3 regions of the Streptomyces sp. BRA346 genome follow, and region 2 is predicted to be linked to each of the others. Evidence: riboswitches for the same ligand, from Rfam matches in the RefSeq annotation. Region 2 holds a riboswitch; each other region holds the start of a gene.
What was found. A riboswitch is a leader RNA that binds a small molecule or an ion and turns the genes downstream of it on or off. The one in region 2 is predicted to bind thiamine pyrophosphate.
Positions count from the first base shown of each region.

Region 1: another riboswitch for thiamine pyrophosphate. It lies ahead of LCH29_RS22395 (thiamine ABC transporter substrate-binding protein); the one in region 2 lies ahead of LCH29_RS02590 (cytosine permease).
Region 3: another riboswitch for thiamine pyrophosphate. It lies ahead of thiO (glycine oxidase ThiO); the one in region 2 lies ahead of LCH29_RS02590 (cytosine permease).

Region 1 covers NZ_JAIWIH010000019.1:123,383-127,893, reverse strand. The annotation lists gene LCH29_RS22405 (phosphatidate cytidylyltransferase) at 1-1,156, shown strand, start outside; gene rlmN (23S rRNA (adenine(2503)-C(2))-methyltransferase RlmN) at 1,239-2,345, shown strand; TPP riboswitch at 2,423-2,526, shown strand; gene LCH29_RS22395 (thiamine ABC transporter substrate-binding protein) at 2,522-3,595, shown strand; gene LCH29_RS22390 (ABC transporter permease) at 3,574-4,511, shown strand, end outside.
Region 2 covers NZ_JAIWIH010000002.1:210,308-214,818, forward strand. The annotation lists gene LCH29_RS02580 (IlvD/Edd family dehydratase) at 1-1,594, shown strand, start outside; gene LCH29_RS02585 (triphosphoribosyl-dephospho-CoA synthase) at 1,688-2,557, shown strand; TPP riboswitch at 2,569-2,662, shown strand; partial or broken gene LCH29_RS02590 (cytosine permease) at 2,654-3,175, shown strand; gene LCH29_RS02595 (APC family permease) at 3,320-4,511, shown strand, end outside.
Region 3 covers NZ_JAIWIH010000006.1:161,348-165,858, reverse strand. The annotation lists gene LCH29_RS10530 (NAD(P)/FAD-dependent oxidoreductase) at 1-1,091, opposite strand, end outside; TPP riboswitch at 1,286-1,399, shown strand; gene thiO (glycine oxidase ThiO) at 1,398-2,618, shown strand; gene thiS (sulfur carrier protein ThiS) at 2,615-2,815, shown strand; gene LCH29_RS10515 (thiazole synthase) at 2,822-3,652, shown strand; gene LCH29_RS10510 (SRPBCC domain-containing protein) at 3,709-4,179, shown strand; gene pknB (Stk1 family PASTA domain-containing Ser/Thr kinase) at 4,267-4,511, shown strand, end outside.

The DNA.
Region 1 (4,511 bases), on a different contig from region 2:
GGCCCCACCACGCGCCGGACTCTGGGGACCGACTGATCAGGGCACCTCCCCCGGCTACGGCTGGGAGGTGCCCCCTTCTTCGGCGGGTCCCGCGCACGAGGTGGCCGAAGCGGCGCAGACTCGCCCCATGCCCACCGTGCCGCACGCAGGCGGCGAACCCGGCGACGCCGCCGGCCGCGACCGGGGGGCCGCCCGGCCGGGCGGCCCCTTGTTCCGCGATGAGCGGGAGCCGCGGCCCGGACCGGGGCAGCCCGCCGGGCAGCCGCCGACGCCCCCCGGCCCCGGCCCCGAGTCCGCCGGCAGCGCGCCCGGCAACGGCGGTGGTCAGGGCACGAAGAAGAAGAGCGCGGGCCGCGATCTGCGGGCCGCGATAGGGGTGGGCGTCGGGCTGGGCGTGATCATCGTCGCCTCGCTCTTCATCTACAAGCCGGTGTTCATCGGCGTGATAGCGGTCGCCGTGGTCGTCGGGCTGTGGGAGCTGACCTCCCGGCTGGCCGAGCGGAAGGACATCCGGGTCCCCCTGGTGCCGCTCGCCGTCGGCGGCGTCGCCATGGTCGTCGCGGGCTATGTGCGCGGGGCGCAGGGCGCGTGGGTGGCGGTGTCGCTCACGGCGCTCGCCGTGCTCGTGTGGCGGATGACCGAGCCGCCCGACAACTACCTCAGGGATGTCACGGCGGGCGTCTTCGCCGCCTTCTACGTGCCGTTCCTCGCCACCTTCGTGGCGCTCATACTGGCAGCCGAGGACGGCCCGTGGCGGGTGCTGACCTTCCTGCTGCTGACCGTGGTGAGCGACACCGGTGCATACGCGGTGGGCTGGCGCTTCGGCAAGCATCCGCTCGCACCCCGCATCAGCCCCGGCAAGACCCGCGAGGGGCTGCTGGGCGCGGTGGCGTTCGCGATGGTCGTCGGCGCGCTGTGCATGCAGTACCTCATCGAGGACGGCGTGTGGTGGCAGGGGCTGCTGCTCGGCCTCGCCGTCGCGGTCAGCGCGACCCTGGGGGACCTCGGCGAGTCCATGATCAAGCGTGACCTCGGCATCAAGGACATGGGCAAGCTGCTGCCCGGCCACGGCGGGATCATGGACCGGCTCGACTCGCTGCTGCCCACCGCTCCCGTGGTGTGGCTGCTGTTCGTGATCTTCGTGGGCGGCGGCTGAGCCGCGTAACGGATCGCACTCTCCGGGCCCCGCGCCGCCCGTGGCGCGGGGCCTTCCGCATGTCTGCGACACTGGTACGGCCATGCCTAAGCCCGGAGAACTCACTTTCGCCGTGCCGCGTGGGGCCAAGAAGCCCCCGCGGCACCTCGCCGACCTCACGCCCGCCGAGCGCCGCGAGGCCGTCGCCGCCCTCGGGGAGAAGCCCTTCCGGGCCGCTCAGGTGTCGCGCCACTACTTCGCCCGGTACACCGACGACCCCGCCCAGTGGACCGACGTACCGGCCGGCGCGCGCGAGAAGCTCGCGGCCGGGCTGCTGCCGGACCTGATGAGCGTCGTGCGGCACATCAGCTGCGACAACGACACCACCCGCAAGACCCTGTGGCGGCTCTTCGACGGCACGCTCGTGGAGTCCGTGCTGATGCGCTACCCGGACCGGGTCACCATGTGCATCAGCTCCCAGGCGGGCTGCGGCATGAACTGCCCGTTCTGCGCCACCGGCCAGGCGGGTCTGGACCGCAACCTGTCCACCGCCGAGATCGTGCACCAGATCGTCGACGGCATGCGGGCCCTGAGGGACGGAGAGATCCCCGGGGGCCCGGCCCGGCTGTCCAACATCGTCTTCATGGGCATGGGCGAGCCGCTGGCCAACTACAACCGGGTCATCGGTGCCATCCGCCGGCTCACCGACCCCGAGCCCGACGGGCTCGGTCTTTCGCAGCGCGGAATCACGGTTTCGACCGTCGGACTGGTCCCGGCGATGCTGCGGTTCGCCGACGAGGGCTTCAAGTGCCGCCTGGCGGTCTCCCTCCACGCGCCCGACGACGAGCTGCGCGACACCCTCGTCCCGGTCAACACCCGCTGGAAGGTGCGCGAGGTCCTGGACGCGGCGTGGGAGTACGCGGAGAAGTCCGGCCGACGGATCTCCATCGAGTACGCCCTGATCAAGGACATCAACGACCAGGCGTGGCGCGCCGACCTGCTCGGCCGGCTGCTCAAGGGCCACCGGGTGCACGTCAACCTCATCCCGCTCAACCCGACGCCCGGCTCCAAGTGGACGGCGTCCCGGCCCGAGGACGAGAAGGCGTTCGTGGCCGCCCTGGAGCGGCACGGGGTGCCGGTGACCGTCCGGGACACCCGGGGGCAGGAGATCGACGGGGCGTGCGGCCAGCTGGCGGCCACGGAGCGCTGAGAACCGCCGACTGATACGGCTGATACGGTGCCTTCGCACAAGCGCCGCACAACCGTCGTATCGCGGCGCACAAATGAACATTCCGACAGGGGAGCGCGACAGCGCTGAGAGTGCGGCACGGCCGCAGACCCTCCAACCTGATCCGGGTCATACCGGCGTAGGGAGTCAGCCTCACCATGAACAGCCATCTTCGGCGTGCCGTCACCGCCGCCCTCGTCGGATCCCTCGGCACCGGCGTCCTCACCGGTTGCGGCGGGGACGCGGCGGACGGCAAGGACTCCAAGACCGTCACCCTGGTCTCGCACGACTCGTTCGCGGCGTCCAAGGCCGTCCTCAAGGAGTTCACCCGCACGACCGGCTACAAGGTGCGGGTACAGGCCGGTGGTGACGCGGGGGCCGCCGTCAACCAGGCGATCCTGTCCAAGGGCCATCCGCAGGGCGATGTGTTCTTCGGCGTCGACAACACCCTCCTCTCGCGCGCGCTCGGCAACGACCTGTTCACGGCGTACGAGGCGAAGGGCCTGGACAAGGTCCCCGCGGCGTTCCAGCTCGACCGGGCGAAGCACCGCGTCACCCCGGTCGACTACGGCGACATCTGCGTCAACTACGACCGCGCCTACTTCGAGCGCAAGAAGCTCGCGCCGCCGAAGACGTTCGCCGACCTGACCAAGCCCGCGTACAAGAACCTGCTGGTCACCGAGAACGCCGCCACCTCGTCCCCCGGTCTCGCCTTCCTCCTCGGCACCGCCGCCCGCTACGGCGACCACGGCTGGCGCGACTACTGGAAGAAGCTGCGGGCCAACGGCGTCGAGGTGGTCGACGGCTGGGAGCAGGCGTACTACGACCGCTTCTCCGGTTCGGCGGGCGGCGCCAAGGGCGACAAGCCGCTCGTCGTCTCGTACGCCTCCAGCCCGCCCGCCGAGGTGGCGGACGCGAAGTCGAAGCCCGCCAAGGCCCCGACCGGGGTGGCGGACGGCACCTGCTTCCGGCAGACGGAGTTCGCCGGGCTGCTGAAGGGCGCGGGCAACACCAAGGGGGGCAAGGCGCTGCTGGACTTCCTGCTGACCAAGCGATTCCAGGAGGACGTACCGCTGAACATGTACGTCAATCCGGTGCGCGAGGGCGCCGAGCTGCCGGAGGTCTTCACCCGGTACGGGGTCAAGGTCGCCGACCCGGCCACCCTGCCCCCGCGGAAGATAGCCAAGAACCGTGAGCCCTGGGTCAAGGCATGGTCCTCGCTCGTTCTGTAGAGCCCCGCGAGAACCGTGAGAAGGGCGAGGGGAAGGCACGCGGCACCGCCCTGCGGCTCGCCCTCATGGCCGTGCCGCTCGCGTTCTTCGGCGTCTTCTTCGCGTATCCCGTGGCCGCGATCGTCACCCGCGGGCTGCGCGTCGGCGGCCGGTGGCGCCTTGAGCGGATACCCGAGGTGCTGGGCGACCCGTCCGTCCTGCACACCCTGTGGTTCACCGGCTGGCAGGCTGCCGCCTCGACCGGGCTGACGTTGGCGGTCGCGCTGCCCGGCGCGTATGTCTTCGCCCGCTTCGACTTCCCCGGCAAGGGGCTGCTGCGCGCCGTGGTGACCGTGCCGTTCGTGCTGCCGACCGTCGTCGCCGGGTCGGCGTTCCTGGGGCTGCTCGGGCGCGGCGGGCTGCTGGACGAGCTGTGGGGGATACGGCTCGACACCAGCGTCTGGGCGATCCTGCTGGCCCACGTCTTCTTCAACTACGCGGTGGTCGTCCGCACCGTCGGCGGGCTGTGGGCGCAGCTCGACCCACGCCAGGAGGAGGCCGCCCGGGTGCTCGGCGCGAGCCGCCTCGCGGCCTGGCGCCGGGTCACCCTGCCCGCGCTGGGCCCCGCCGTGGCCGCCGCCGCGCTGATGGTCTTCCTGTTCACGTTCACCTCCTTCGGCGTGATCCAGATCCTCGGCGGTCCGCGCTACGCCACCCTGGAGGTGGCCATCTACCGGCAGACCGCGCAGCTGCTCGACCTGCCGACGGCCGCGGTGCTGACCCTCGTGCAGTTCGCGGCGGTCGCGGCCGTCCTCGCCCTGCACGCCTGGACCGTACGCCGCCGGGAGGGCGCGCTACGGCTCGTCGACGCCGCCCGGACCGCGCGCCGTCCCCAGGGCCCGGCGCAGTGGGGGCTGCTCGCGGGGGTGCTGGCCGT
Region 2 (4,511 bases):
GCAGATCGTCATCTGCAACACCTGGTCCGAACTCACCCCCTGCAACAGCCACTTCCGCGAAATAGCCGACCATGTGAAACGGGGCGTGTGGGAGTCCGGCGGGGTGCCGCTGGAGCTTCCGGTGCCGTCGCTGGGGGAGACCCTGCTGCGACCGACCGCGATGTTCTTCCGCGACCTCGCCGCGATGGTGACCGAGGAACTCATCCGGGCCAACCCCGTCGACGGCGTGGTCCTGCTCGGCGGCTGCGACAAGACCGTACCGTCCCTGCTGCTGGGCGCCGCGTCGGTCGACCTGCCCACCCTGATGGTCACCGGCGGCCCCATGCTGAACGGCGCGTGGAAGGGCCGCCCGCTGGGCTGTGGCACCGGGGTGTGGGAGCTGAGCGAGGAGGTGCGGGCGGGCCGCATGGACCGCTCCGAGCTGCGCCGCGCCGAGTCGGCGATGATCCGCAGCCGGGGACACTGCAACACCATGGGCACGGCGTCCACCATGGCCTGTGCCGCCGAGGCGCTGGGCATGACCCTGCCCGGCAACGCGGGGCTCCCCGCCCCCGACAGCCGGCTGCTGGAGCTGTCCCACGCCGCGGGCAACCGCATCGTCGACATGGTGCGCGAGGACCTGCGGCCCAGCGCCGTCCTGACCGCGGAGGCGCTGCGGAACGCGGTGCGCGCGGTGGCCGCCATCGGCGGCTCCACCAACGCGGTCGTCCATCTGCTGGCCCTCGCCCGCCGGGTCGGGGCGGACTTCGGCCTGGACGACATCGACCGCGCGGGCCGCGGGATCCCCCTGCTCGCCGATGTGCAGCCCGCCGGATCCCACCTCATGGAGGACTTCCACCGCGCCGGTGGCCTGGACGCCGTCCTCGGGGAGATCAGGGACCACCTGGAACCGGCGCTCACCGTCTCCGGCCGCCCCCTCACCGAGCAGCTGTCCGGCCTGTCCAGTACCGACACCACCGTCATCCGCACCGCGGACGAGCCGATCGCCCACCGGGCCGGGCTCGCCGTGCTGCGCGGCAACCTCTGTCCCGACGGAGCCGTCATCAAGCCCGCCGCCGCGACACCGGAGCTGCTCAGCCACCGGGGCCGCGCCGTGGTGTTCGACGGGATCGAGGACTTCCGTACCCGGATCGACGACCCGGACCTGGACGTCGACGCGTCGGATGTGCTGGTCCTGCGCGGCTGCGGACCGCGCGGCTACCCCGGCATGCCCGAGGTGGGAAACATGCCCCTGCCGCCCGCGGTGCTCCGGGCCGGAGTGCGGGACATGGTGCGGATCAGCGACGCGCGGATGAGCGGAACCGCCTTCGGCACCGTCGTCCTGCACATCGCGCCCGAGTCGGCGGCGGGCGGCCCGCTCGGGCTGGTACGGACCGGCGACTGGATAGAGCTGGACGTCGAGCGGCGCCTGCTGAGGCTGGACGTCCCCGACGAGGAACTCGCCGCACGGCAACCGGTGACCGCCGCCGCGCCACCGGCCACCGGCGGATGGGAGCAGATCTACCGCGACCACGTCGAACAGGCCGACCGCGGCGCCGGACTGGACTTCCTCACCGGCACCCGCGGATCCTTCGTCGCCCGCGAATCGCACTGACGTGACGCCCACAGCGGGGGCGGACGTGACGCCCACAGCGGGGTCACAGGAACGACCCAGGCCCGGGAAAGGTTCGCCCCCTACTCTCCGGGCATGCCCACGACGCGCTCCACGGACGACGCACTGGCGCAGACCGCCGTACGAGCCCTGATCTCCCAGGCGGAGCTGACCCCCAAACCGGGCCTCGCGGACACCCGCGACCTCCAGGCCCGCGCCACCGGCACCGATCTGCTCGCCCTGCGCTGGTCGGCCAAGTCGCTGGCACCCGGGTTCGCGGCCATGGCCGCCGCCGCCCGGCGCCCCGGCGAGCCGACGCGTGCGCTCCGCGAGGAGCTGGGCGCCATCGGCCGCTGCGCCGAGTGGACCATGGCGCGGGCCGGTGGCGGCCCGGTCACCGGCCGTCTGCACCACGGGGCGCTGTGGGTGCTGGGGCTGCTGGTGGCGGCCGCCGCCCTGGAACCCGGCGCCGCCCCCGGGGATCTGACCGCCACCGCCCGGCAGCTCGCCGCCCACGCCGACCGTGGCGCCCCGCGCAAGGCCTCGGCGGGCTCGCAGGTGTCCGCCACTTACGGGGCGGCGGGCGCGCGCGGTGAGGCGCGGGCCGCGTTCCCGCACGTACGCCGCGCCCTGGACGCCCTGTCCGCGGCGCGGACCGCGGGCGCCACCGAGACACAGGCCCGGCTCGACGCGCTGCTCACCGTGATGAGCACACTCCAGGACACCGGGCCGCTGTACCAGGCGGGGCCGCCCGCCCTGCGGCGGGTGCAGGACGGGGCGCGCGGTGTGTTGGAGGCGGGCGGCGCCGCGACGGAGCGGGGCGCCGACGCCCTCGCCGCCCTCGACGCCGAGCTGCGCGCCCAGGGCATCGCGCCCCGGGGGAGTGCCGCGCTGCTGGCCGGGGCGCTGTTCCTGGACGCGCTCCCGGCCCGGGCCCGCCCCCGGGGCCACGGGGCGAAGGGTTAGCCTGAGGTCGCTCCACCGACACGGGGTGCCCCGCACGGGGCTGAGATCACACCCGTCGAACCTGAACCAGTTAGCACTGGCGGAGGGATGTCATCGATGCCGATGCCGCATGCTGCCACCGACCCGGCGACCACCGGCGCGGAATCCGTCTTCGACGGGCGGATGCCCACCGCGCCCGGCGATCTGCGCGTCGAGGCGCGCGGTATCGCGCCGGTTCCGGAAAACCACCGCTACGGCGGGCCGGGGCGCCTGTTCACCGTGTGGTTCGCCCCGAACCTGACCATGACCGGCGTGTTCACCGGCACCGTCGGCATCTCCCTCGGCCTGGACTTCGCCACCGCGCTGGCCGCCGTCGTCCTGGGCACCCTCATCGGTGCCGTGCGCACCGCGTACCTGGGCGCCTGGGGCAGTCTGACCGGCGCTGGGCAGCTGCCCCTCGCGCGGCTGGCGTTCGGCCGGGCCGTCACCGTGCCCGGCGTCCTCCAGTGGCTGTCGTCCGTCGCCTGGGACGCCCTCATCGGCCTGTTCGGCGGTGACGCGCTGGCCCGGCTGTGCGGGCTGCCGTACCTCGCGTACTACGCCGCCTTCCTCGCGGCGCTCCTCGTCTACGGCCCGCTCAGGATGCGCCGCCGTACGACCCGGTGAGACACGGGCGTTTTCGCCCGTATCCGCACGTCACACGGCATCCGGCGACCGCGCTCCGCGGCGGGCGTGGCACCCTGGGCTCCTGTTGAATCCCGCACCCCCGAGGAGACGTGCCACGTGCCGCAGAACCAGCCAGCGGAGTCCATCGCCGCCCCGGCGGTGCTCGCCGAGGAACGCAGACTCCACAAGGACCTCGGCTTCTGGGGCCTGACCGCGATCGGGTTCTCCAACATCCTCGGCTCCGGCTGGCTGTTCGCGGCCCTGTACGCCGCCCAGACCGCCGGGCCCGCCGCGCTGCTGTCCTGGATCGCGGCGGGTGTGCTGTGCGCCCTGATCGCCCTGGTGATGGTGGAGCTGGGCGCCACCCGCCCGGAGGGCGGCGGCACCGTGCGGTGGCCGCTGTACGCGAGCGGGCGGCTGGTCGGCACGATGGTCGGCTGGTCCGTCGTGCTGTCCGTCGGCGGTACGGCCGCGGAAATCAGCGCGATCATGCAGTACGCCGCGCACTATCTGCCGGGGCTCTACGACAGCGGCCGCCTCACCCTCCCGGGACTCGGCGTGGCCGTCGCGCTGAGCGTCGTGCTCACCGCGCTGAACTGGTTCGCCGTGCGGATATTCGCCCGGCTCAACAACCTGGTGTCGGTGTTCAAGGTCGTCGTCCCCGTGGTCACCGTGATCGCCCTGTTCCTGTCGGGCACCCACTCCGGGCGCCTCACCGAACACGGCGGTTTCGCACCGTACGGCTACGCGGCCTGCCTCACCGCCCTCGCCGGCGGCGGCATCGTGTACTCCGTCAACGGGTTCCAGGCGCCGCTGGACTTCTCCGGCGAGGCCCGCAATCCGCGCCGTTCCGTCCCGGCCGCGGTGCTCACCGGCATCGGCCTCGCCGTGCTGGTCTACCTCGGGCTCCAGCTCGCGTTCCTGTACACGGTGCCGGACTCCGCGCTGGGCGACGGCTGGCAGGGCGTCAACTTCGAGTCGCCCTTCGGTCAGCTCGCCCTCATCCTCAATCTGCACTGGCTGGCCACGCTGCTGTACGCGGACGCCGTGATCTCCCCGGGCGGCTCCGCCTACGTGGGCGTGGCGATCAACGCCCGGCACACCTACGCCCTCGCCAAGAACGGGCTGCTGCCCCGCTTCTTCATGCGCATCGACCCCGCGTCCGGCATGGCGCACCGCGCGCTGCTGCTCAACCTCGCGGTCATCGTCGTCTTCATGCTGCCGTTCGGCGGCTGGCAGGACATCGTGAGCGTGATGGGCGACATGTATCTGCTCATCTACGCGGCCTCGGCGGTGGCCGTCGCGGTGT
Region 3 (4,511 bases), on a different contig from region 2:
CGCAGCCAGCACACCGACCAGGCGGCGCCGTCCGGGTCGCCCCGCCAGACCAGTTCGTCGGCGTCCGAGTGGTGCCCCGCGTACTGCACGAACCTCCCGAACTGCTCGGACCAGAAGTACGGCACCGGGTCGTAGACCTGGCCGGGGAAGTGCGCGGTCCGGCTGCCGACCACGTTGGCGGCGACCGTCCGCGGCCCCTGGAGCGCGTTGTCCCAGTGGTGCACCAGCAGCCGGGTCCCGTAGCGGGCGGACGGGAAGGACGCGCAGTCGCCGACGGCGTACACGTCGGGCGCCGAGGTGCGCAGCCCCGCGTCGGCGGCGATGGACCGGTCCTCGGCGAGTTCGACGCCCGAACCGGCCAGCCAGCCGGTCGCGGGCCGGGCGCCGATGCCGACGACCACCGCACCGGCCCGCAGCCGGGTGCCGTCGCCGAGCTGGAGCCCGTTTTGGTCGAGCGCGGTGACCCGGGCGCCGGTGACCAGGGTGGCGCCGTAGTCCGCGTACCAGCCGGTCATGTGGGCGGCGACCTCCGCCGGGAGGGCGCCCGCCAGCGGCCGGTCCGCGGCCTCGACGACCGTCACCGTGCAGCCCGCCTCGCGGGCCGCGGTCGCGAACTCCGCGCCGATCCAGCCCGCCCCCACCACCACGATCTCCTGCTGCGCGGCGAGCACCGGGCGCAGCCGTTCGGCGTCGTCCAGGGTGCGCAGCAGATGGACGCCGGGCACGCCCTCGCTGCCGGGCAGGGCGACCGGCTCGGCGCCGGTGGCGATCACCAGGACGTCGTACGGGACCGGGCCGGACCCGGTCTCGACCGTGCGCCCGTCCGTGTCCAGCCCGGTCACCGGGACGCCGAGGCGCAGCTCGATGCCGAGCGCGGCGAAGTCCACGTCGAACGCGGACCCTTCGGCCTTGCCGAGCAGCACGGCCTTGGACAGCGGCGGCCGGTCGTACGGCTGATGGGGCTCGGCTCCCAACAGCAGGATCTCCCCGGTCCAGCCCTGCTCCCGCAGCGCCACCGCGGTCTGCACCCCCGCCATCCCAGCGCCGACGATCACCACCCGCTGTCCGCCGCCACCCGCCGAGGACGCCATCGTCTTCGTCGTCTCATCGCTCACACGATCACTGTATTGCGGCAGGTGGGGCGGACCGGAGAGCGCACGACGAGATCTCGGGCACAGCCCGACGGACCGGACGGCCCGTCGTACCGGGGCGCGGGGCTTCGTGCCCGGCACCGCCCGGGACGCTCCCTTCCGGGCGATTCGGGGCGCGTACTAGGGTGGCGGGACAGAGCACTCGCGGGAGCCCGGGCGCACCGGGCTGAGAGGGAGGCTGGCGCGGCCTCCGACCGTACGAACCTGATCCGGGTCATGCCGGCGAAGGGAGGGGGCGACCAGCCCATGCACACCCCACATGAAACGCCTCAAGGCAACGCCGCACCGTACGACGTCCTCGTCATCGGCGGCGGCATCATCGGCCTGGTCACGGCCTGGCGGGCGGCCCAGCGGGGCCTGCGCACCGCCGTCGTCGACCCGGCGCCCGGCGGCGGGGCCGCCCGGGTCGCGGCCGGGATGCTGGCGGCCGTCACCGAGCTGCACTACGGCGAGCAGACCCTGCTCGGGCTGAACCTGGCCTCGGCGCGCCGCTACCCGTCCTTCGTGCCGGAGCTGGAGCAGGCGAGCGGCCATGACCTGGCCTTCCGTACCTGCGGGACGCTCTCGGTCGCGCTCGACGCGGACGACCGGGCCCATCTGCGCGAGCTGCACGGCTTCCAGCAGCGGCTGGGACTGGACGCACAGTGGCTCACGGGGCGCGAATGCAGGCGCCTGGAGCCGATGCTCGCGCCGGGCGTACGCGGGGGCCTGCGCGTCGACGGCGATCACCAGGTCGACCCGCGGCGGCTGGCGGCGGCGCTGCTGGCGGCGTGCGAACGCGCCGGGGTGGTCCTCCACCGCGTCCGCGCCGAGCGGCTGCTGCTGAACGGCGACGGCGACCGCGCCACCGGGGCCGAGCTGGCCGACGGCGCGCGCACCCGGCTGACCGCCGGGCAGACCGTACTGGCCGCGGGCAGCCTCAGCGGGCGGCTCCCCGGCGTGCCCGAGGAGGTCCTGCCGCCCGTGCGCCCCGTCAAGGGCCAGGTCCTGCGGCTGTCGGTGCCCGGCCCGTACGCGCCCTTCCTGTCCCGGACCGTGCGGGCCGTGGTGCGCGGCGGGCACGTCTACCTCGTCCCGCGCGAGAACGGCGAGCTGGTCGTCGGCGCGACGACGGAGGAGCTGGGCTGGGACACCACCGTCACCGCGGGCGGGGTGTACGAGCTGCTGCGCGACGCCCACGAGCTGGTGCCCGGCATCACCGAACTGCCGCTCGTCGAGACCCTGGCCGGGCTGCGCCCCGGCTCCCCCGACAACGCCCCGCTGCTCGGCCCGACCGAGCTGCCCGGCCTCCAGCTGGCCACCGGCCACTACCGCAACGGCGTCCTGCTCACCCCGATCACCGGCGACGTCATGGCCGAGGCCCTGGCGAGCGGCGAACTGCCGCCCGAGGCGCGGCCGTTCTCCCCGCGGCGCTTCGCGGCGACCCCGCCTCTCCCCACCGCAGCAGTACAGGAGCACACCGCATGACCGTGACCGTGAACGGCGAGCCCCGCGAGCTGCCCGACGGCACCACTCTCGACGGGGTCGTCGCGACCCTCACCCAGGCGCCCTCGGGCGTCGCCGCGGCCGTCAACGAGACGGTCGTCCCGCGCGGCCAGTGGCCCGCGACCCCGCTCGGCGACGGCGATCGCGTCGAGGTCCTCACCGCGGTCCAAGGAGGCTGAACCCCCATGTCCCACGCCACGACGCTGGATCAGGTCCTCACCGACGCCGATCCGCTCACCATCGCCGGTACGACCTTCGGCTCCCGCCTGATCATGGGAACCGGCGGCGCGCCCAGCCTGGACATCCTGGAACGCTCGCTGATCGCCTCCGGCACCGAGCTGACCACGGTCGCGATGCGCCGCCTCGACCCCACGGTGCAGGGCTCGGTGCTGTCCGTACTGAACCGGCACGGCATCCGCCCGCTGCCCAACACCGCGGGCTGTTTCACCGCCGGTGAGGCCGTGCTGACCGCCCGGCTCGCCCGCGAGGCGCTGGGCACCGACTGGGTGAAGCTGGAGGTCGTCGCCGACGAGCGCACCCTGCTCCCCGACCCCATCGAGACGCTGGACGCCGCCGAGACCCTGGTGGACGACGGCTTCACGGTCCTGCCGTACACCAACGACGACCCGGTTCTGGCCCGCAAGCTGGAGGACGTCGGCTGCGCCGCGATCATGCCGCTGGGCTCGCCGATCGGCTCCGGCCTCGGCATCCGCAACCCGCACAACTTCCAGCTGATCACCGAGCACGCCGGAGTCCCGGTGATCCTCGACGCGGGCGCGGGCACGGCGTCCGACGCGGCGCTCGCCATGGAGCTGGGGTGCGCGGCCGTCATGCTGGCCTCGGCCGTGACGCGCGCCCAGGAGCCGGTGCTGATGGCCGGGGCGATGCGGCACGCGGTCGCCGCGGGGCGGCTGGCGCACCGGGCGGGCCGCATCCCCCGCCGCCACTTCGCCGAGGCGTCGTCCCCGGCCGAGGGGCTGGCCGCGCTCGACCCGGAGCGGCCCGCGTTCGCGTGACGCGGCCGTACGGAGTGGTACGGGGCGGCCTACCGTGGAATGCGGAGGTGGTCGCCGTGAGGGAGCCGACAGCCGTGACCGTGGCCGACCGGATCGAGCGCGAGGCGTACGTCCCCGCCCCCATCGACCGGGTCTGGCGGGTGCTGACCACGCCGGAGCACATCCGCACCTGGTACGCCCCCGGCGGCTGCGAGATCGACCCGCGTCCCGGCGGCACCGTCCGCTTCCGCTGGGACGAGCACGGGGAGTTCCACGGCCGGGTCGAGCGCGCGGTCCCCGACGCACTCTTCCGCTTCCGGCTGGCCCACGCCCCCGACCGCGCCCCGCTCGGCCCCGGCCAGTCCACCGTGGTCGAATTCACGCTCTCCCCGGAGGGCGCGGGCACCCGCCTCCGCCTCGCCGAGACCGGCATCCGCGCGCTCGACCTCCCGGACGAGGCCAAGGCCAAGCACGCCGAGTACGCCGCCCTGGCCTGGACCTCCGCCCTGGAGGAGCTGGCCGCCCTGGCCGCGGCCTCGCACAACTGAGGCACAGGTCACCGTTGTGTCGCAGTCCGCACCGGAGATGGGGCGGGCGGCCCGACGCGGCGCTGACGGCTCGTAGACTGCGTTCTCGTGGATACGACGCTCCAGGACCCCCTCGTCGGGCAGGTGCTCGACGGCCGCTACCGCGTTGAGGCGCGCATCGCCGTGGGCGGGATGGCGACGGTCTACCGGGCCGTCGACACGCGGCTCGACCGCGTCCTCGCCCTGAAGGTGATGCACCAGAGCCTCGCCTCGGACGCCGCCTTCGTGGACCGCTTCATCCGCGAGGCCAAGTCCGTCGCCAGACTCGCGCACGCCAACGTGGTGGGCGTCTA